DNA from 2 places in the Mesorhizobium sp. M7D.F.Ca.US.005.01.1.1 genome. Region 2 is predicted to be linked to the other one. Evidence: predicted binding sites of a transcription regulator. Region 2 holds the regulator's gene; the other holds the start of a gene.
What was found. Region 2 encodes LexA, which represses DNA repair genes until DNA is damaged. Its sites were predicted from a motif close to TGTTCNNNNTGTGTTCNG; they were not measured.
Positions count from the first base shown of each region.

Region 1: a site for LexA is predicted at 3,932-3,949, ahead of EJ076_RS14550 (2'-5' RNA ligase family protein). Genes of this name have one in related genera too.

Region 1 is NZ_CP034453.1:3,055,698-3,065,865, reverse strand. It holds gene EJ076_RS14580 (aminopeptidase) at 1-861, shown strand, start outside; gene EJ076_RS14575 (DUF488 domain-containing protein) at 880-1,233, shown strand; gene EJ076_RS14570 (ArsC family reductase) at 1,332-1,667, opposite strand; gene EJ076_RS14565 (metalloregulator ArsR/SmtB family transcription factor) at 1,837-2,193, shown strand; gene EJ076_RS14560 (SRPBCC family protein) at 2,190-2,669, shown strand; gene EJ076_RS14555 (nuclear transport factor 2 family protein) at 2,770-3,123, opposite strand; gene EJ076_RS14550 (2'-5' RNA ligase family protein) at 3,257-3,886, opposite strand; gene EJ076_RS14545 (ABC transporter ATP-binding protein) at 4,168-5,253, opposite strand; gene EJ076_RS14540 (cupin domain-containing protein) at 5,243-5,851, opposite strand; gene EJ076_RS14535 (ABC transporter substrate-binding protein) at 6,023-7,102, opposite strand; gene EJ076_RS14530 (ABC transporter permease) at 7,087-7,959, opposite strand; gene EJ076_RS14525 (ABC transporter permease) at 7,956-8,840, opposite strand; gene EJ076_RS14520 (FAD-dependent oxidoreductase) at 8,932-10,168, opposite strand, start outside.
Region 2 is NZ_CP034453.1:4,237,864-4,248,031, forward strand. It holds gene EJ076_RS20260 (ComEC/Rec2 family competence protein) at 1-1,235, shown strand, start outside; gene lexA (transcriptional repressor LexA) at 1,229-1,966, opposite strand; gene kynU (kynureninase) at 2,404-3,651, opposite strand; gene kynA (tryptophan 2,3-dioxygenase) at 3,729-4,565, opposite strand; gene EJ076_RS20280 (AMP-binding protein) at 4,562-6,187, opposite strand; gene EJ076_RS20285 (alpha/beta hydrolase) at 6,498-7,328, shown strand; gene glp (gephyrin-like molybdotransferase Glp) at 7,377-8,582, opposite strand; gene moaC (cyclic pyranopterin monophosphate synthase MoaC) at 8,582-9,079, opposite strand; gene trpC (indole-3-glycerol phosphate synthase TrpC) at 9,146-9,994, opposite strand; gene trpD (anthranilate phosphoribosyltransferase) at 9,998-10,168, opposite strand, start outside.

The DNA of each region.
Region 1 (10,168 bases), 1.2 Mb from region 2:
AATTCGATGGCCTACCAGCCGGCGCTGGAAAAGATCACCGGCTTCGACATCAACTGGAACATCGTCGCCTATCCGGACCTCGCCTGGGCCAGGCAGGTTTTTCCGGAAGACAGCGACGACGTAGCTGTAGCCAAGCTTGCCGACGCCATCTTCGCTGCCTCGCGGGTCGATGTGGAGGACCCGATCGGCAATTGGACGGCGCATAATGCAGCGCTTCGCGGCCGCACCGAATGGCTCAACGGCCATAGTTTCCACGCGCTGCACTTCACCGGACCGGGCACCGACCTGACCGTCGGACTGGCGGACGGCCATGAATGGATGGGCGGCGCCTCGACCGCCAAGAACGGCATCACCTGCAATCCCAACATCCCGACCGAAGAGGTCTTCACCACGCCGCATGCAAAGCGCGTCGAGGGCCATGTTTCCTCGACCAAGCCGCTCTCCTACCAGGGCACGCTGATCGACGAGATCTCGGTGCGTTTCGAGGCGGGCAGGATCGTCGAGGCCAAGGCATCGAAAGGCGAGGACGTGCTGAGGAAAGTGCTCGACACCGACGAGGGCGCGCGCCGCCTCGGCGAGGTGGCGCTGGTGCCGCATTCCTCGCCGATCTCGGCGAGCGGGCTGTTGTTCTTCAACACGCTGTTCGACGAGAACGCCGCCTGCCACATCGCGCTCGGCCAGTGCTATTCGAAGTGCTTCGTCGACGGCGCCTCGCTCAGCCAGGACGAGATCGCGGCGCGCGGCGGCAACAAGAGCTTCATCCACATCGACTGGATGATCGGTTCGGACAAGATCGACATTGACGGCGTTCACAAGGACGGCCGCAAGGTGCCAGTGATGCGCAAGGGCGAGTGGGCCTGACCACTTGCGGAGGGGCCGATGACCTTCGACCTGGCGGTCAAGCGTATCTACGAGCCACCCGCTCCCGATGACGGGCAGCGGGTTCTGGTCGACCGGATCTGGCCGCGCGGTGTCAGCAAGAAGGACGCCGCGCTGGCATTATGGTTGAAGGACATCGCGCCGAGCGACGAGTTGCGCAAATGGTTCGGCCACGAGCCGGCGCGCTGGGCGGAGTTTCAGGAGCGTTATGGCGCTGAGCTGGATGGAAATGGCGAGGCGGTGGGTGAATTGCTTGGCCTGCTTCGCCACGGCAAGGTGACGCTGCTCTATGGCGCGCATGACGAAGCCCACAACAATGCGGTGGCGCTGGCAGGGTATTTGCGCACGGGCTGAGGCGCCTACGTCTGCGACGCCGGCCATCGGCGAAAGCCGTGGCTACATCTGATCTCCACCCTTGCGGGGGAGATTGGCAGCGTCGCCGTCTCGCTACGCTACTTCACTGCCGCTTCATAAACATCAGCCTTGAATCCAACCAGAACCCGATCCCCGACCTCCAGCACCGGTCGCTTGATCATGGTCGGCTTAGCCAGCATCAGCGCTTTGGCCTTCTTTTCGTCGAGGCCCTGCTTGTCCTTGTCCGGCAACTCGCGGAACGTCGTGCTCGCCTTGTTGAGCAGCCTTTCCCAGCCGGCCTTTCCGACCCAGCCATCCAGACGCTTGGCGTCCAGCCCCTCGGCCCTGAAATCGTGAAACCGGTACGCCACGTCATGGCCCTCCAGCCAGACGCGCGCCTTTTTGACCGTGTCGCAGGTGGTGATGCCGTACATCGTGATCGTCAAAACAGTGGCCCTTCGGATTTCGAATCTGATCGCAGATTAAGGACGCTCTGCGCGCTTTGCCAGCGCTCTGCGGCGTGCCTTTGGTTTTGCCCTTGCCAATACTAAGGATTTTTCCTAAGTATATCGGGCCCCTTTTGACAGCGCCTCGACACCGACCATGACAAGCCTTCAGACCGCAACTCCCGGCCCTCCAACGATCGACGGCATCTTTCGCGCTCTTGCCGACCCGACGCGGCGACGCGTTGTGGAGCGACTGAACCGCAGTCCAGCCTCGGTCAGCGAACTCGCAGAGCCTTTCGAGATGGCGCTGCCGTCCTTCATCGAGCATCTCAAGGTGCTTGAGATCTGCGGACTGGTGCGCTCGCAAAAGACCGGCCGGGTCAGGACCTATCAATTGGCAGCCGAGCCATTGAAGCTCGCCGAAAACTGGCTGGCCGAACAGCGCACGCTGTGGGAGCGCCGCCTCGACCAGTTCGACGCCTATGTGATGACCCTCAAGGAGAAAGAAGAATGAGCTATCTCTTCAAGCCGGATCCCAGACTGGACCTCGTGCTGGAGCGCGTCATCGACGCGCCGCGCGAATTGCTGTGGCGCGCCTTGACGACGCCGGAGCATGTCAAACAGTGGTTCACGCCGAAGCCGTGGATGATCACCGACTGCGAGATCGACCTCAGGCCGGGCGGGCTGTTCCGGACGCGCATGCAGTCGCCTGACGGCAACGAGGTCAACGACCGCCATTGCTGCTATCTCGAAATCGCGCCGAACGAGCGGCTGGTTTGGACGGACGCACTGCTGCCGGGCTACCGGCCGTCTGGAGAGCCGTTCATCACCGCAGTCATTTCCCTCCAACCGGATGGCCGGGGCACGCGCTACAGCGCCACCGCCATCCACCGCGACGAGGCGACCCGCAACAACCACGAAGAGATGGGTTTCTTCGACGGTTGGGGCACGGTGGCCGATCAGCTTGCGCAGTATGTGAAGACGATCTGATCTTCTCACATGACGGCCAGGACGTTGTCCTGGCCGTCATGCTTGTTTCCAATCCAGCAGCAGAGAGAGCGGGCTCCCTAAAGCCGGTGGTATTTCCGCCTCAATAGTAGAAGCGCTCTTCGGTGATCTTGCCGTTCTTGACCGTGTAGAGGCCAACTTCATCCATGGTGACACGCTCGCCAGTGGCCTTGGGCGTTATGTCGAACTTGAAGCGCACCGCGAACTGGTCGCCGTTGACATAGGGGCCCTCGACCGAGCCGCCATGCACTTCGTTGTTCTCCTGCCACCATTGGCCCTTCTGCCTGAGCGCCTCCTTGCCACGGGCGATGGCCATTGGCCCTTCCATGGCTTCGAGGCTGACGATATCATCGGCATTGTACTTCTCGGCAGCACCGACATGATCGCCCTGCTGGAGCAGCTCGGTGAAATCCTTGGCAATTTCCGCGATGGTCATTTGTGTTCCTCCTGTTCAGACGCACTGCAAATAGGGAACGATTTGCTGGCCGGCCATCGTCAGTCCGCGCGGTAGCTGACAAGTCGTGTCAGGATGATGGTCGCGCGGACCATGTGACGATGATTTAAGGCGTTTACATCGCGGGCCGGGCATCGTCCTGGCCCGTCAATGGCCAATGGTGAGGCACATCGTACCGACCTTCCTGGATGAAGCTATGGACGAGCGCAAAACCCCGCACTGTCCAACTGATGGGGTTAATCGCCCTTTCGCGAATTTTGGGCACTCCCACTTTGTCGCGAAGCAGCGTGATATGCGGTTCAATGGACTTTGTGAGAAAGAACTTTAACGGGCTATCCGAAATCACTGCCGTGAGGTTTCGCCAGAACTCTTGCAGCGAAGGATTGCCGTCGCTGCTGCGTAAAACAAGCGCGCCACCGCCAAAAGCGCACAAACGATCAAAAGAAACGTCGAATGGTTTTGCGACAATCATCGAGCCGATGTGGTGAGCGAGTTCGACCAAGCCGTCCGGCAGTCCGTCATGGTCGCCGAGTCCAACAAGCGAGATGTGATTGGCAATTATTTTCCCTTTCAGCCCGAGTTCCTGGCGCCAAGCGGTCGCTTGTAGAGCGACAGGGTCGGCGATGGTGCCTTCCATCAGGTGACAGAAGAACAACCGATCAGTGCGACGACGCCTGTTCCGCTCCTGCCAATTGAAAGATGTTTGACCGTTTTCAGCTGTGTTGAATGTGGGCAGTTCATTCATGTCATTCCTCCTTTGCGCCACCCACCTCCGCCAAGCTGGAAATTTTAGAACAAAAAGGGAACAAATAAAGCAAAAACGAAGCGAGCGTTGGTGCTTTCCGCATCAGCGCCCGCGAGTTCAACGGTTGAAGAAGCTGAGTTGGACTTGAAGCCTACGCCCCGTAGCCGATGATGCCCTTGACCTCGAGAAAATCGTGGGTCGCCCAGTCGGCATATTCGCGACCGTTGCCCGACTGCTTGTAGCCGCCGTGCGACGTGTGCTCCGTTTCAGGTATCGATGAACTAACCTGGCAGGATGGGGCAGTTGGCGCCACGGCGCAGGCTGATATGCGCCACGTCGCCGGCGCTGAATTGAAAACCCTCGGCCTGGCGCGGTGCATCGATGACAACAGCTGCGCCTTGCTCGAGCTCGGCATGGAGGCGCAGCGTGCGTCCGTGAAAGACGATGCTGTTGACGCGCGCCGGCGCGGTGCCGGGCGCTGCTTCGGTCATCGCCAGCAAATCCTCCGGGCGCACACCAATGGTCTGCATCTCGCCTTGCCCGGGTGACTGGCCGGTTTCAGCGACGGCCTCCAGCGGCAGGGTGCCGGCAGTGAAACGCAGGCGATCGCCGTCGCGGCCGATAAACCGTGATTGCAGGAGATTCATGGTGCCGATGAAGCTCGCCACAAACTTCGTGGCGGGCCGGTCGTAGAGCGTCGCCGGCGGCGCGATCTGCTCGATGCGTCCCTTGTTCATGACGACGATACGGTCGGAGATCGACAGCGCTTCGGTCTGGTCATGGGTGACCATGACGAATGTGGTGCCGAGCCGCGACTGCAACCGCTTCAGTTCAACCTGCATCTGTTCGCGCAGATGCGCATCGAGCGCCGACAGTGGCTCGTCGAGCAGGAGCACGCGTGGCTCGCAGACGATTGCGCGCGCTAGCGCGACACGCTGGCGCTGGCCGCCCGACAGCTCGGAGACGCGGGCGCCAAGCTTGTCCGCGAGACCGACCATGTCGAGGGCTTCGCCGGTGCGCTTTGCCTGCTCGCTGCCGGAAAGCTTGCGCAGCGACAGGCCGAAGCCGACATTTTCGGCGACATTCATATGCGGAAACAGCGCGTAGTCCTGGAACACAGTGTTGACCGGCCGGTCGAAGGGCCGAAGGGCCGTGATGTCGCGACCGTCGAGCAACACCTTGCCGCTCGACGGGCTTTCGAAGCCGGCAATGACGCGCAGGCTGGTGGTCTTGCCGCACCCGGAGGGCCCGAGCAGCGTGATGAATTCACCGCTGATAATGTCGAGATCGACAGCGTCGAGCCCGACGATGCCGCCGGGAAAAATCTTCGACACCGCCTGCAGCCGCACAAGGGAATCAGGCGCCATCGCGAACCTCGGACGGCTTCGTGGTGTTGACCCAGAGGATCTGGCAGCGCTCTGCGCCCGGATTGCGGAAGGCATGCAAAAGCGTGCTCTTGAACGCAAAACTGTCGCCGGCCTTCAGCACATATTTTGTCGAATCCACCACCAGTTCGACCTCGCCGGCCAGCACGAAGCCGAATTCATGGCCGGCATGCGCATAGGCCTCGGCGGTGCCGCCGCGGGCTTCCACCGTCACCAGCATGCCGGTCAGCGTCGCGCCCGGCGGCGACAACAGCGCCTTGGCGATGCCTTCCGACTTCACCGGGATTTGCCGCCGCTTGTCGGCACGCACGCAATAGAGATCGTTGGCCGCATCGTTGCCGTCGGCGATCAGCGCCGATGGCTCGATGTCGAGGGCGGCGGCGAGCGGCCAGATCACCTTGACGCGCAGCGAGGACATGCCGCGCTCGATCTGGCTCAATGCCCCGATAGACACCCCGGCTTTTGCGGCAAGATCGGCCAGCGACAGGTTGCGCTCGAGCCGCAGCGCCCGCACGCGCCGGCCGACCCGCACATCGGCATCGTCCTTCGGCTTCCCAGCCGCTTCGTCCAGCATGTCCATCCGTTCGTCCTCGTGTTTTACCTTCTCCCCTTGTGGGAGAAGGTGGATCGGCGCGCAGCGCCGAGACGGATGAGGGGTGTTCCAGCGGAGTGAGACGCCGGTGTTCCCTGGAGCACCCCTCATCCGTCGCCTACGGCGACACCTTCTCCCACAAGGGGAGAAGGGGGAGCTTTATCCGCCTGCCTTGACCTTTTCGAACATCTTGGCGAGGTCGTCATTCTGTTTCATCGGTCCGGTGAAGATGGTGGTCTTCAGCATCACCTCCGGATCGGACGGCAGCTGCAATTTCTCCAGCTCCTCCTTCGGAACCGTGGCAAAGGCGGAACTCAGCGAGCTGCCATAACCATAGGCCTCGATCAGGTATTTGCCGGAGTCGGCGTCCAGCCGGCTGTTGATGAAGTCATAGGCGAGATCGACATTCTTGGCGTCCTTGAGCATGACGAAGCCGCAGGCCCAGGTCAGCATGCCTTCCTTCGGCTTCATGAACTCTACCGGCACGCCCTGCTTCTTGAGCGAGGTGGCCGACGCGTTCCAGGTCATGGCGGCGACCAATTGGCCGCTGGCCAGCGCCTGTTCGACCGAGGTCATGTCGGTGGTGTAGTTGGAGAGCAGCGGGCGCTGCTCGCGCAGCTTCTCGGCCACCTTGTCCATTTGCTCCGGCGTCATGTCGAACGGATTGACGCCGGCCAGAAGCGCGGCAACGATCGGCGTGTCATGTACCGCGTCGATGGTCGCCATGCGGCCGGCATACTGCTTGTCCCACAAAAGGTTCCAGCTCGCTTCCGGGTTCTTCACCAGATCGGTGCGGTAGAGGATCGAGGTGTTGCCCCAGTCCCACGGCACCATCCAGACCTTGCCGTCGCCGGCCTGCAGGTCGGGCAGGTTCTTGAACACAGGGAAGATCGAATCCCAGTTCTTGATGCGCTTGGTGTCGATCGGCTGCAGCAGGCCTTCCTTGTTCCAGCGCGCCACCTTGTCATAGCAGGGATGCGCAATGTCGGGGCGGAAGCCGGCCTTGACCTTGGTGAAGGCGTCATCGTCGTCGCCGAAGATCGAGGCCTCGACGCCATCGGGGTGCGCGGCGAGGAAGCTCTTGTTGAAATCGGGCAGTTCATAGCCCGACCAGGTGAAATATTGCAGCTTGTCGCCGGCGAAAGCGACGGTCGACGACAGCGCCAATGCCAGGGCGGCCAGTCCGGCCCGGGCCATTTTTCCGGATATCAGGTCGCCAGATTTCAGGTCGAATGCCATTGCAGTTCTCCTCTCTTGGTTTGTTTTGGTTGTGATGGATTCGCGGGTCTTGGCGCCGTGGCGGACAGGCCGCGATGGCGCAGGATTTCGGCTGCCGCGGCGATGACGAAGGACACCGCCAGTATCGACGTGCCCAGCGCCATGACCGTCGGCAGCGACCTTGGAAAACGCAGCTGGCTCCAGATGTAGAGCGGCAGCGTCGGCTCGGTGCCGGCCAGGAAGAAGACGACGATGAATTCGTCGAAGGAGATCAGGAAGGCCAGCATGAAGGCCGAAACGATGGCCGGCAGGCTGAGCGGCAGCATGACCCGCCGGAAGGTCGTCCAGTCGGAAGCACCGAGATCGAGAGCCGCCTCGCGGATGGTTTTCGGGATGGCGGCGAAGCGGCTGCGCATGATCACCACTGTCGTCGGCAGCGCCACCAATATGTGGCCGAGAACGATGGCGATGCGCGATGGCCCCAGACCGATGAGGTTGATAAGGATCAGCAGCGATATGCCGACGATGACGCCCGGGATCAGGATCGGCAGCCGGGCGATGGCGCTGATGGTGGCGGCCAGCGGCGAGCGGCCATAGAGGTCCATGTAGGACACGGTGATGCCGCAGAGCGTAGCACCTGTGGCGGCAATGGCGCCGATGACGAGGCTGTTCAAGAGCGCATTGGTCAGCGCCGAATTGCCGAACAAAGTCGCGTACCATTGCACGGTAAAGCCTTGCAGCGGAAACGCTGCCTGGATCGAGTTGTTGAAGGAAAACAGCGGGATCAGCAGGACCGGCAGATAGAGAAAGACCAGGTAGGCTATGACGTAAGCGCCAAGCCAGCCGCCGCCTCGCTGTGTGTGCCGCCCCTCGCTCATGTGCGGCTGCCGAATCTGCGGTCGGCGAAGCGCGCGACCAGCACCACGCACAGGATGACCAGCATAACGGCGACGGAGAGTGCTGCGCCAAACGGCCAGTCATTGGCCTTGCCGAACTCAGCCTGGATCAATGTGCCGATCATAGTGCTGGCCGGACCGCCGACGAGAGCCGGCGTGACATAATCGCCGACCGTCGGCACGAAGACGACGAGGGCTGCCGCCAGCACGCCCGGCATCGAATTGGGCAGCACGACACGGCGGAAAGAGGTGAATGGCCGCGCGCCAAGATCGGAAGCGGCCTCGACCAGCGATTTCGGTATGGTGTCCAGCGCCACATAGATCGGCAGGATGGCAAACGGCGCGTAGGCGTGCGCCAGCGTGACGACAACGGCGGCCGGCGTGTTGAGAAAAGCCAATGTCGGCTCGGACCAGATGCCGCTTTCGATCAGCGCCGAGTTCAGCACGCCATTGTAGGCGAGCACGATCTTCCAGGCGAAAACGCGCAGGAGATAGCTGGTCCAGAACGGCAGCGTCACCAGGAACAGCAATAGCCCGCGCCGCCGGCCGGCGTGGAAGGCAAGGTAGTAGGCGACGGGATAGGCAGTAACGACGGTCGCCAGCGTGACCAGGGCGGCAATGACCAGCGAGCGCAGCGTCACCGTCCAGTACAGCGGATCGGACACGACCGTGACAAAATTCGCCACGGTGAAACCGGCGCCGAGCAGCGAACCGTCATTGGTGCGGAAGGCGAGGAAAAGCACGAGGCCGAGGGCAAACAGGATCAGCAGGAAAGTGACCAGCGCGCCCGGCAGCAGCATGGCGAACCGGAAGCCCTGAGAAGACCGGGGCTCTGGCACTGGTGTTGCAACTAGGGTCGACATCGACCTGCCTATCGGAATTTTGAAATTAGCCTAGAGTTTTTCATATTCATGAAACTGTCAAGCGGATTCCCACTGACGGGAAGCGCCCTGGTCAGCGCTCCAGCGCATCGAGCAGGCGATACCAGGCGATGGTCGCGGCGACGCCGACCTGGCGGAAGGTGTGAAACGGGATCGGCCGGATTGGCGAGACCGGGAAGGGCAATTGCCTGGCGTCGCCACTTTGGAGATAGCCGGCGATGCGCTCGCCAAGCGCGGTCATCAGGCCGACACCGCGGCCCTGGCAGCCGACCACGGCGAGCAGGCCCTGCTCGGGCTCATGGATGTGCGGCAGGTGGTCCGGCGTCATCGCCACCCGGCCGAACCAGCGCCTCTCGATGGGGACGCCGGACAGCATGGGATAGAGCCGTACCAGTGCACGCTCGAGATGCGCCCAGTCGCCAGCGCTCGTCGGCAGCGCCATGCGGCCCCGTCCGCCAAGCACCAGCCGGCCGTCGGCGCTCTTGCGGTAGTAGACGAGGATGCGACGGGAATCCGACACCGCCTGCCCTTCCGGCAGGATCGTGGCCGCCAGATTGGGCGACAGCGGCTCCGTGGCGATCTGAAAGGAATGCAGCGGCACGATCGTCTGGGCGAGACCGGGGATCAGACCATCCGTATAGGCATTGGTCGCCAGCACGACCGCCTTTGCCTGCAATTCAGCACCGTTTTCGGTCGAAATACGCCAAATGCCGGCGGCATTGGCGAGCCGCACGACTTTTTGGCGCTCGGCTATCCTCACTCCAGCCACGGTCGCGATCCGGGCGAGTTCCGACGTGTAGGCGAGCGGATCGATGACACCGGCGCGACGGTCTAGCCAGCCGCCGAGATAACCCTGTGCACCGGTCCTGGCTGCGATCTCAGCCGCGCTCAGAAGCTGGACATCGGCGCCGCGCGCCCGCCATTGCCGGTCGCGGTTCGCCGCCGCCTTCAGCGCAACCTCGGTGTGCGCCGCCTGGATCCAGCCATTGCGAACGAACGGCACCGCCAGCTTCTCGTCGCGGATCAGTTCGAACACCGCATCGGCCGTCGACGCCGCGAAATTGACGAGCGCCTCGCCGCGCTCCGGACCAAAATGCTCCAGCAGCCATTCCGGATCATATTTCAGGCCGGGAATGACCTGGCCGCCATTGAGGCCTGATGCGCCCTGGCCGATCTCGCCACCCTCCAGCACCTGCACCGACATGCCAAGCCCGGCGGCATGCAAAGCCGTCGACAGGCCCATAATGCCGCCGCCGACAATGACGACATCGGCCTTTTCGCCGCTGGGAAAAAGCGATTGAAACTTGGAA
Region 2 (10,168 bases):
TGATTGCCGTTCTGTTCGATCGGGCGGCACTCACCATGCGCAATCTGGCGATCTCGGCGATCGCCGTCATCGTGGTGTCGCCGCACGAGGTGGTCGGCCCGAGCTTCCAGATGTCCTTCGCGGCAACCGCAGCACTTGTCGGCGCCTATGCCGGCTGGTCGGATCATCGCGCGGGGAAAACCAGACCGCCGCCGCCGAAGCGATCCTTGCCCGGCTTCCTGACGCGAAAATTCCTGCTGGCGGCGGGCGGCTTGGCCATGACATCCATCATCGCCGGCGGCGCCACGGCGCTGTTTGCTATCTGGCATTTTCAGCGTGTGTCGCCGCTAAGCCTGTTCGCCAATCTGGCCATCATGCCAATCGTGTCACTAGTTGTCATGCCTTTCGCCGTCCTCAGTGCGCTGGCGATGCCCTTCGGCGCCGATGGTCCATTCCTTTATGTGATGGGCAAGGGCCTGACCGCGATGATCGCCATGTCCGGATGGATTTCCGAGCGTTCGCCCGTCGATGGAGTCGGATTGATTTCGCAGCAGTCTGTCCTGCTGGTGGCGATTGCCCTGGTCATCGCGACGATGGCGACGACATGGCTGCGGCTCGCCGCTCTTCCCTTCGCGCTTGCCGGCCTGCTGACCGTTTCGGATACGCGCACACCCGACGTGCTGATCTCCGAGGACGCTCGACTGGTTGCGTTGCCGATCGGCGGCGGCGAGTTCGCCGTCAGCCGCGCACGGCCGAACGAATTCACCGTCGACAACTGGAAGCGCGCACTGACATCCGAAACCATCGTCGTGCCGGAAGTCTTCACCCAAGGAGACGCACAATTCGAGATCGCGGATGCCCCGGAACTGCCGCCGGGATCGCCGTTCTATTGCACGTCAGGCGTTTGTCTCGCCAAGCACACGTCCGGCGCGATCATTGCTTATGTCGAGGATCGCAAGGACACGTGGAAAGCCTGCGGCTTCGCCGGGCTGATCGTAATCAATGACGCGACGGCCTATGACGCTTGTCACGATCCGCTGGTTCTCGTCATCACCAAGCGACAACTGGCTCGCAAAGGCAGTGCTGCCGTCTTCTTCGATCGCCAGTCGGCGACCGCGCCGGCAACCGTCAGCTTCGCGGTGGACAGGCCCTACCGGCCTTGGCATGAACAACGCAAATTCTCACGCGAGGCGAGGGGACTGCCGCCCTTCAAGAGACCCGAGAAGCCAGTGGTTAAACCGCAGCTGCCTCAGTAGCGGCGGATCAGGCCGACGAGCTTGCCTTGCACCTTGACCCTGTCCGGCCCGAAAATACGGGTTTCATAGGCCGGATTGGCGGCTTCGAGAGCAATCGAGGCGCCCTTGCGGCGGAACCGCTTCAGCGTCGCTTCCTCTTCATCGACCAGCGCCACGATGATTTCGCCGGGGCTCGCCGTGTCGGCATTGCGGATGATGACGGTGTCGCCGTCGAAAATGCCGGCCTCGATCATCGAGTCGCCCTTGACCTCCAGCGCATAGTGCTCGCCGCCCATGATCATGTCCGGCGGCACCGAGATCGAATGCGTCTGATGCTGAATGGCGTCGATCGGCACACCGGCAGCGATGCGGCCCATCACCGGGATCGACACCGCGGAGACCACGTCGTCGTCATTGCCGGCCGAAGACATCCGCGAAAGCGCCGGCTTGATCTGCCGGCCAAGGCCGCCTTGACCAAGACTGCCCTGGATGACGCTTGGCGAGAATTTTTTTGCCGCGTTGAGGCCGGGCGCGATCGAATCCGGCAGCCGCAGCACTTCCAGCGCGCGTGCCCGGTTGGGCAGCCGGCGAATGAAGCCGCGCTCCTCCAGTGCCGTAATCAGCCGGTGAATCCCGGATTTGGAGGCAAGATCGAGCGCCTCCTTCATCTCATCGAAGGATGGCGGAATGCCGCTTTCCTTCAGGCGTTCATGGATGAACATCAGCAGTTCGTGTTGCTTGCGCGTCAGCATGGCGGCCCCCAGGGTACCTGAAACCAGAATCAGAAAAACAAACCCAGAACAAACACTATCTGTTCCAGTTGTGTTCTGCAACCGTTTAAAGTTTAATGAATTTGTTAAGGTGGCGGAAATTATTCCGCGGTTGCAAGCGGATCTCGTCGACGCCTGCATGCCGTCGCAGTGCGCTTTCCGACATTGAAATTGTTATGGTTAATAGCCTGTGGCCCATCCCGAGATCAGGCCTGGCATGGCTGCCGACAGGCCCCTCGACGGTGGGCTTTCCAGCTTTCGTTTGCCGTGAACGAAACGAAGCCAAAACGCCAACCTTGGTTAATTATTGTAGCCTGCACTGGCCACCAGCAACGAACGCATGTGCGAGCTGGAAATTCGTCTCTTCGTCATCCGACCAAGGGGAGAGTCTATGACAACAGATCGTCGAGACGGCTGCGTTAGGTAACGGCCTCCTTGACGGCGAAACGCTGGTCCTTCCATGCACCCGTGCGCAGAATGTCTTCCAGCACCTCGACCGCCAGCCACACATCCTTGTAGCCGACATAGAGCGGCGTGAAGCCGAAACGGATGGTCGATGGCGCGCGGAAATCACCGATCACGCCACGCTCGATCAGCGCCCGCATGATTTGATAGCCATGATCGTGAAGGAACGACACCTGGCTGCCGCGGCTGGTCGTGTCGCGGGTGGTCTCCAGCGTGAGACCATAGGCGCCGCACTTTGCTTCGACGAGCTGGATGAACAGTTCGGTCAGCGCGACGCTTTTCTTTCGCAATGCCGCCATGTCGACGTCGTTCCAGATGGCAAGCGCACCCTTGAGCGCCCGCATCGACAGGACCGGCTGCGTGCCGCACAGAAAGCGGCGGATACCGGTGCCGGCCACGTAACCCTGTTCGAAGGCAAAGGGCCGCGCATGCCCCCACCAGCCGCTGAGTGGCTGGCTGATCTCGCCGTGGTGGCGCCGGGCGGCATAGATGAAGGCCGGCGCGCCCGGACCGCCGTTGAGGTACTTGTAGGTGCAGCCGATGGCGAAGTCGGCATTTGCGTGATCGAGCTCGACCGGCAGAGCGCCGGCGGTGTGGCATAGATCCCAGACGACCAGCGCTCCGGCCGCATGAGCCTTACGCGTCAGCGCCGCCATGTCGCGCAGTTCACCCGATTTGTAATTGACGTGGTTGACCAGCACCACCGCGACGCTTTCGTCGATCAGTTCTTCGATGGTTGGCGCGTCGACGCCCGCGAGGCGCAGCAGGACGCCATCCCGGGTCGAGGCCACGCCTTCGGCGATGTACAGGTCGGTGGGAAAACTGTCGCCCTCGGCGACGATGGCCAACCGGCCGGGCCGCATCTCCAGCGCCGCATGCAACACCTTGTAGATGTTGGTCGACGTCGTGTCGCAGACGACGGTCTGGCCGGCCCCGGCTCCTATCAGGCGCCCGAGCTGGTCACCGAGTTCGATCGGCATCTCGAACCATCCGGCTGTATTCCAGGCCCGGATGAGACCCTGGGCCCATTCCTGGGTCGCCGCCTGCTGCAGCTCGCCAAAAACGGCATGAGACGCTGCCCCAAGTGAATTGCCGTCGAGATAGATCACGCCTTCCGGCAGAATGAAACGATGGCGCATGGCACGCAGCGGATCCGTGGCATCCATCGCTTCGATTGCAGCGAGATCAGGAATTCCACCCATGGTCAGTCCTCGGTTGTTCGCGAAGGTTTTCCGCCACAGAGCGTCCCCTCAGTGAGCTTGTTTTCATTTCGATGATGTCAGAGCCGGGTGCGGACCGTCCACAACTCCGGGAACAGCACGACCTCGAGCATCTTCTTGAGATACGAAGCACCCGACGTGCCGCCGGTGCCGCGTTTCAGGCCGATGATGCGCTCGACCGTGGTGACGTGGTTGAAGCGCCACCGGCGGAAATAGTCCTCGAAGTCGACCAGCTTCTCGGCCAGTTCGTAGAACATCCAGTAACGCTGCGGATCACGGTAAATGGTCTGCCAGGCGACCAGAACCTCTTCATTTTCGGTTCGCGTTTCACGCCAGTCCGTGCGCCTGGCATCAGTGCCGATGTCGAATCCGTTGCGCGCCAGAAGCAGCAGCGCTTCGTCGTAGAGCGATGGCTCGGCCAGGATCGCCTCCAGCTTTCCGCTGAGGTCAGGCCGGTGCTTGTGCGGCCCGAGCATGGCGAGGTTGCGGTTGCCGGCCATGAACTCGATGGCGCGATACTGCCAGGACTGAAAACCCGAGGACTGGCCGAGCGCGTCGCGGAACTCGGTGTATTCGCTGGGGGTCATCGTCCGCAGCACGTCCCAGGCGTTGTTCAACTGCTCGAAGATGCGGGCGACGCGCGACAGCATCTTGAAGCTCGGCTCGAGCCGGTCGGCGCGGATAGAACGGATCGCAGCGCCAATCTCGTGCAAAGCGAGCTTCATCCACAGTTCGGAGGTTTGATGCTGGATAATGAACAGCATCTCGTCGTGCGCCGACGACAGCGGCGTCTGGGCCTCCAGCACTTTCTCAAGGTGCAGGTAGTCGCTGTAGGACATGCGCTCCTTGAACGACATCTGTGCGCCTTCGGACGCCGGATCGTATGGCTCGCTCAATTGATTTTCTCCGTGCGCAGCCGGAAGCGCTGGATCTTGCCGGTCTGGGTCTTGGGCAGAGCGGCGATGAATTTCACCGATCGCGGGTATTTGTAGGGCGCGATCGTTGCCTTGACGTGGTCCTGCAGGCGCTTGGTGGTCAACGCGTCAGGCGCCACGCCCTGCGCCAGCACGACATGCGCCTCGACGATCTGGCCGCGTTCGGCATCGTCTGCGCCGATCACCGCGCATTCGGCGACGTCGGGATGCGACAGCAGTGCTGCCTCGACCTCGGGGCCGGCGATGTTGTAGCCGGCGCTGACGATCATGTCGTCGGAGCGCGCGGCGAAATGGAAGAACCCGTCTTCGTCCTGCGTGAAGGTGTCGCCGGTGAGGTTCCAGCCGTCGCGGACGTATTCCTTCTGCCTGTTGTCGGCCATGTAGCGGCAGCCGGTCGGGCCGCGCACCGCCAGCCTGCCGGTTGTGCCGCGCGGCACCTCGCGCATCTCGTCATCGACGATGCGCGCCTCATAGCCGCCCACCGGCTTGCCGGTCGACGCGGGCTTCATGTCGTCAAAGCGGTTGGAGATGAAGATGTGCAGCATTTCGGTGGCGCCGATGCCGTCGAGGATCGGCTTGCCGGTCTTTTGCGTCCACTCCTCGAAAACCGGAGCGGGCAAGGTTTCGCCGGCCGAAACGGCGACGCGCAGCGATGACAGGTCGGCTCCTTCATCCATGGCCTTCAGCATGGCGCGGTAGGCGGTCGGCGCGGTGAAGGAGATCGTCGCTTTGTAGGTTTCGATGATGTGGATCATGTTGGGCGGCGTCGCCTGCTCCAGCAGCGTTGCCGCCGCACCGAAGCGCAGCGGGAAGATGGCGAGCCCGCCAAGGCCGAAGGTGAAGGCCAGCGGCGGCGAGCCGACAAAGATGTCGTCCGGCGTCACCTGGAGGATTTCGCGGGCATAGGCGTCGGCGATGATCAGGAGGTCGCGGTGGAAATGCATCGTCGCCTTCGGCACGCCTGTCGTACCCGAGGTGAAGCCGAGCAGCGCGACATCGTCGCGGCCTGTGTTGACGGCAGTGAGTGTCACCGGCTTGTCGAGCGCGGCACGATCCAGTTCGGCATCGTGGTTGGCGGTGCCGTCGAAGCCGATGACCTGCTTGAGGAATGCGCTGTCCTTGGCGCAGGCGGTCATCTCGTCCATCAACCTGGTGTCGCAGAGCGCGACCGTGATTTCCGCCTTGTCGACGATCTTGGCGAGTTCGCCGGCGCGCAGCATCGGCATGGTGTTGACGACCACGGCGCCGACCTTGGTGGCAGCCAGCCAGCAGGCGACCATTGCGGGGTTGTTGGCCGAACGGATCAGCACCCGGTTGCCCGGCTTGACGCCATAATTCTCGACCAGCGCGTGGGCCAGCCTGTTCGTCCAGTCGGACAGTTCCTTGTAGGTGCGGCGGCGGCCATTGCCGATCAGCGCGGTATGGTCGCCCAGGCCTTTCTCGACCAGCCTGTCGGTCAGTTCGACGCCGGCGTTGAGGCGTTCGGGATAGTCAAAGCCATCGAGCAGGATATCGGGCCATTGCTCCGGCGGCGGCAGGTGATCGCGCGTGAACGTGTCGATATGCGCTGAAGGCCCAAGCATGTCGCCGCTATCCCATCTGCTGGACGGCCAGTGCGCGAGGCGCCTGGCCGGATGTGGTGGATCTAAAGGTCCTGCTTTTGAGGAGGCTTCGTGCCGCCGTTGCCCCTGCTCGGGATGCCACCAGAAGAGTGCACATCTGCAGGTTTTGGGCAGCACAGCAGACCTCCCATTGTCGGCTGTTCGTCAGGGCAGGATCGCACCAGTCGAAATTTGTTTCAAGCCTAAAATGTTTTTGGTCTGGAGCATTGACGCATGGCATGGCGGTGGCCATTGCTAGCGCAGAAACGAGCCATTCCGGGGGAGGGTGCCGATGTTCGAACGTCACATTGCCGATTGGGACAGCGCCTATGCCAACGGCGCGAACATTGCCGGCAGCGATCGCTGGCCGGCAGCGTGGGCGGAACCCGCGCAAGCGTTTCGCAATGCGCTTTCGGCAGAGGGCCGGGCACGGCTCGACATCGCCTATGGTGACGGACCGCGCAATCGGTTGGATATTTTCCTTCCCAAAGCCGCTCCCAAGGGGCTCGTGGTGTTCATCCATGGCGGTTACTGGCTGGAGTCCGACAAGAGCACGTGGTCGCACCTCGCCAATGGCGCGGTCGGCAGCGGCTTCGCCGTTGCGATGCCCTCCTACACGCTGTGCCCGGACATACGCATCGCCGGCATCGTCAGCGAAATCGGCACGGCGATCGGCAAGGCAGCGGCAATGGTCGGGGGACCGCTGATGCTGACCGGGCATTCGGCCGGCGGCCATCTCGCCAGCCGCATGGTGACCCTATCAACGCCCCTGGCGGCCGATGTGGCGCGGCGCATACGTCATGTCGTTTCGATTTCGGGCCTGCATGACCTGCGTCCGCTCATGCGCACCGGCATGAACGCGGCGCTGGCTATCGACGAGCACGAGGCGCTGACGGAAAGCCCGGCGCTGCTGCGGCCCATGGATGGTGCCCGCATCACCTGCTGGGCCGGTGGCGGCGAGCGCGCCGAATTCCTGCGCCAGAATGCTCTGCTTGCCAACATCTGGACCGGCCTTGGCGCCATCACCAGCACCGTGGTCGAGCCCGACCGGCATCATTACGACATTGTCGACGGCCTTGCCGATCCGGCGCATCCGCTAACCCGGACCCTGATCTCGGAATAGAGCCGAGATCATTTTCTCGTCTGTTATGAAGGGCTTGTCTGGGGTTCCTCAGCGCAGCATCAGCACGCTGCAAGCCCCGCCTGCGGCTGCTGCGGGGGCAAAGGGCGCCCGCACGATCAGCCCGTTGGCGTCGGCCAGCATTCTCAGCATCGAGGAATCCTGGATGCCGAACGGCGTCGCCACCAGCGCGCCGTCATCTTCCCTGACCACGGCCCGCACATAATCCTGGCGCAGGTCATTGGCCGGCATTGCGGCGCCCAATCGCACCGAGCGTATGTCCTGGCGATGGTCGCGGCCGCCGAGCCGCGCCAGCAGCGGCTTCAGGAACAGCTGCGAGCAGACCAGGCTTGCCACCGGGTTGCCGGGCAGGCCAATGCACCTGATATCGCCGAGGCGGCCGAACATCAGCGGCTTGCCGGGGCGCATGGCGATCTTCCAGAAGCCGAGCGTCATGCCTTCGCCGGTCAGCACATCGTGGATCAGGTCGTGGTCGCCGACCGAGGCGCCACCAAGCGTCACGATGACATCGGCGCCGGCCGCGACCGCTTGTCTGACCAGCGCGGCGATCACATCCTTGCGATCGGCGGCAATGCCGAGATCGAGCGCGCGGGCGCCGACGGACTGTGCGGCGGCGGCAACGCCATAGGCATTGGACGAGATGATTTGGTCCGGCCCGAGTTCGCTGCCGGGCGGCAACAATTCGTCGCCGGTGGCGATGATGGCGACCAGCGGCCGTTTTACCACGCCGACCCGGGGGTGGTTGGCCGATGCCGCCAGCGACAGCGCCGCCGGGTCGAGCACGCGGCCTTTTTCCAGCAGCACGTCGCCCTTTGAAAAATCGAGCCCGATGCGGCGGATGTTGCGTCCTTCAGCGGTCGGTTCGGTTACTCCGATGTCGCCGCCGCCGAGATCCCTGACATTTTCCTGGATGACGATGGTGTCGGCGCCTTCGGGAAGCGGCGCGCCGGTGAAGATGCGCACCGCCTGTGCCTTGCCGACCACGCCGTCAAACCCACGCCCGGCTGGGGCCATGCCGATCACAGAAAGTCTCGATGGCACCGACGCCACATCGGCGGCACGCGCCGCATAGCCGTCCATGGCGGAAGCATTGAAGGGCGGCTGGGTGCGCAGCGCAATGACCGGTTCCGCCAGCACACGATCCGCGGCCTCGAGGAGCGGAACGCTTTCGCCGGCCAGCGGCGCAGCGCCTTCGAGCAGGCGCTCGAGCGCCTCGGCGACCGGAACCAGCGCCATTAGGAACTCGCCTTGTGGTCGCCGGCCTTATAGTCGCTTGACTTGCCGCCAGTCTTTTCGACCAGCCGGATGCCGGAGATGACCATGGCGCGATCCACCGCCTTGGCCATGTCGTAGATGGTCAGGCAAGCGACGGAGGCGGCCGTCAGCGCTTCCATCTCGACGCCCGTCTTGCCGGTGACGCGGGCGAGTGCGGTGACCTTCAGTCCCGGCAAAGCATGGTCGGGCTCGATGTCGACGGAAACCTTGGTCAGCAGCAGCGGATGGCAGAGCGGGATCAGTTCATGGGTCTTCTTTGCCGCCATGATGCCGGCGATGCGCGCGGTGCCGAGCACATCGCCCTTCTTGGCGTTGCCAGCGAGAATCATGGTCAGGGTCTCGGGCTGCATCGCGACAAAGCCTTCGGCGATCGCCGTACGCGTCGTCTCTGCCTTGTCGCCGACATCGACCATGTTGGCCTCGCCCTGGGCGCCAAGATGGGTGAGGGCCGATGTCATCGTCAGACCACCATAGAGCGACGTGCGTCCATTCGGACGCACAAAGTACGCTCTATCACTTGGAATCTATGCATCGTGCTCTCCGAAAATCGATTCCGATTTTCGGGCCGATGCATCCGCTGCCTTGCCCGTCAGCAGCAGGCGCGTGGCCGCGGTGACATCCTGTTGCCGCATCAGGCTCTCGCCGACGAGGAAGGTGTCGATGCCGGTCTTCTGCATCCTGAGGCAGTCGTCATGGCTGAAAATACCGCTCTCGCTGACCAGCAGGCGGCCGCCCGGTACCATAGGCGCCAGCCGCTCCGACGTTTTAAGGCTGGTTTCGAATGTTCTCAGATTGCGGTTGTTGATGCCGATCAACTGCGATGACAGTTTTACCGCGCGCAGCGTCTCGGCCTCGTCATGCACCTCGATCAGCGCATCCATGCCGAGTTCGAATGCCGTTGTCTCAAGCTCGCTCGCCAGGGCGTCATTAACGCTCGCCATGATGATCAGGATGGCATCAGCGCCCCAGGCGCGGGCTTCGTAGACCTGATACGGATCGAACAGGAAATCCTTGCGCAGTGCGGGCAGGGCGACGGCGGCTCGCGCCTTGGTGAGAAACTCCGGCGCGCCCTGGAAAGACGGCGCGTCGGTCAGCACCGAAAGACAGGCGGCGCCGCCTTTCTCATAGGCCTGCGCCAATGCTGGCGGATCGAAATCGGCCCGGATCAACCCCTTGGAAGGGCTCGCCTTCTTGATTTCGGCGATCAGCGCAAAGGCGCCGGATCTGCGCTTTGCCTCAAGCGCGGCAAGGAAGCCGCGCGGTGCGTCGGCATCTTTTGCCCGCGCCTTGATTTCGACCAGCGGTACACGTGCCTTTGCCGCCGCGATCTCGTCGCGCTTGTAGGCCTCGATCTTGCGAAGAATATCAGACACGTTTTATCCGTTCGAAATCTCGACCAGCCTGTCGAGCACTTGCAGGGCCCGGCCGCTGTCGATGGCTTGCGCGGCGAACGCGATGCCGTCACCAAGCGTCGTCGCTTTGCCCGCAACGACCAGGCCGGCGCCGGCATTCATCAGCACGGTGTCTCGATAGGCGCCGGCAGCACC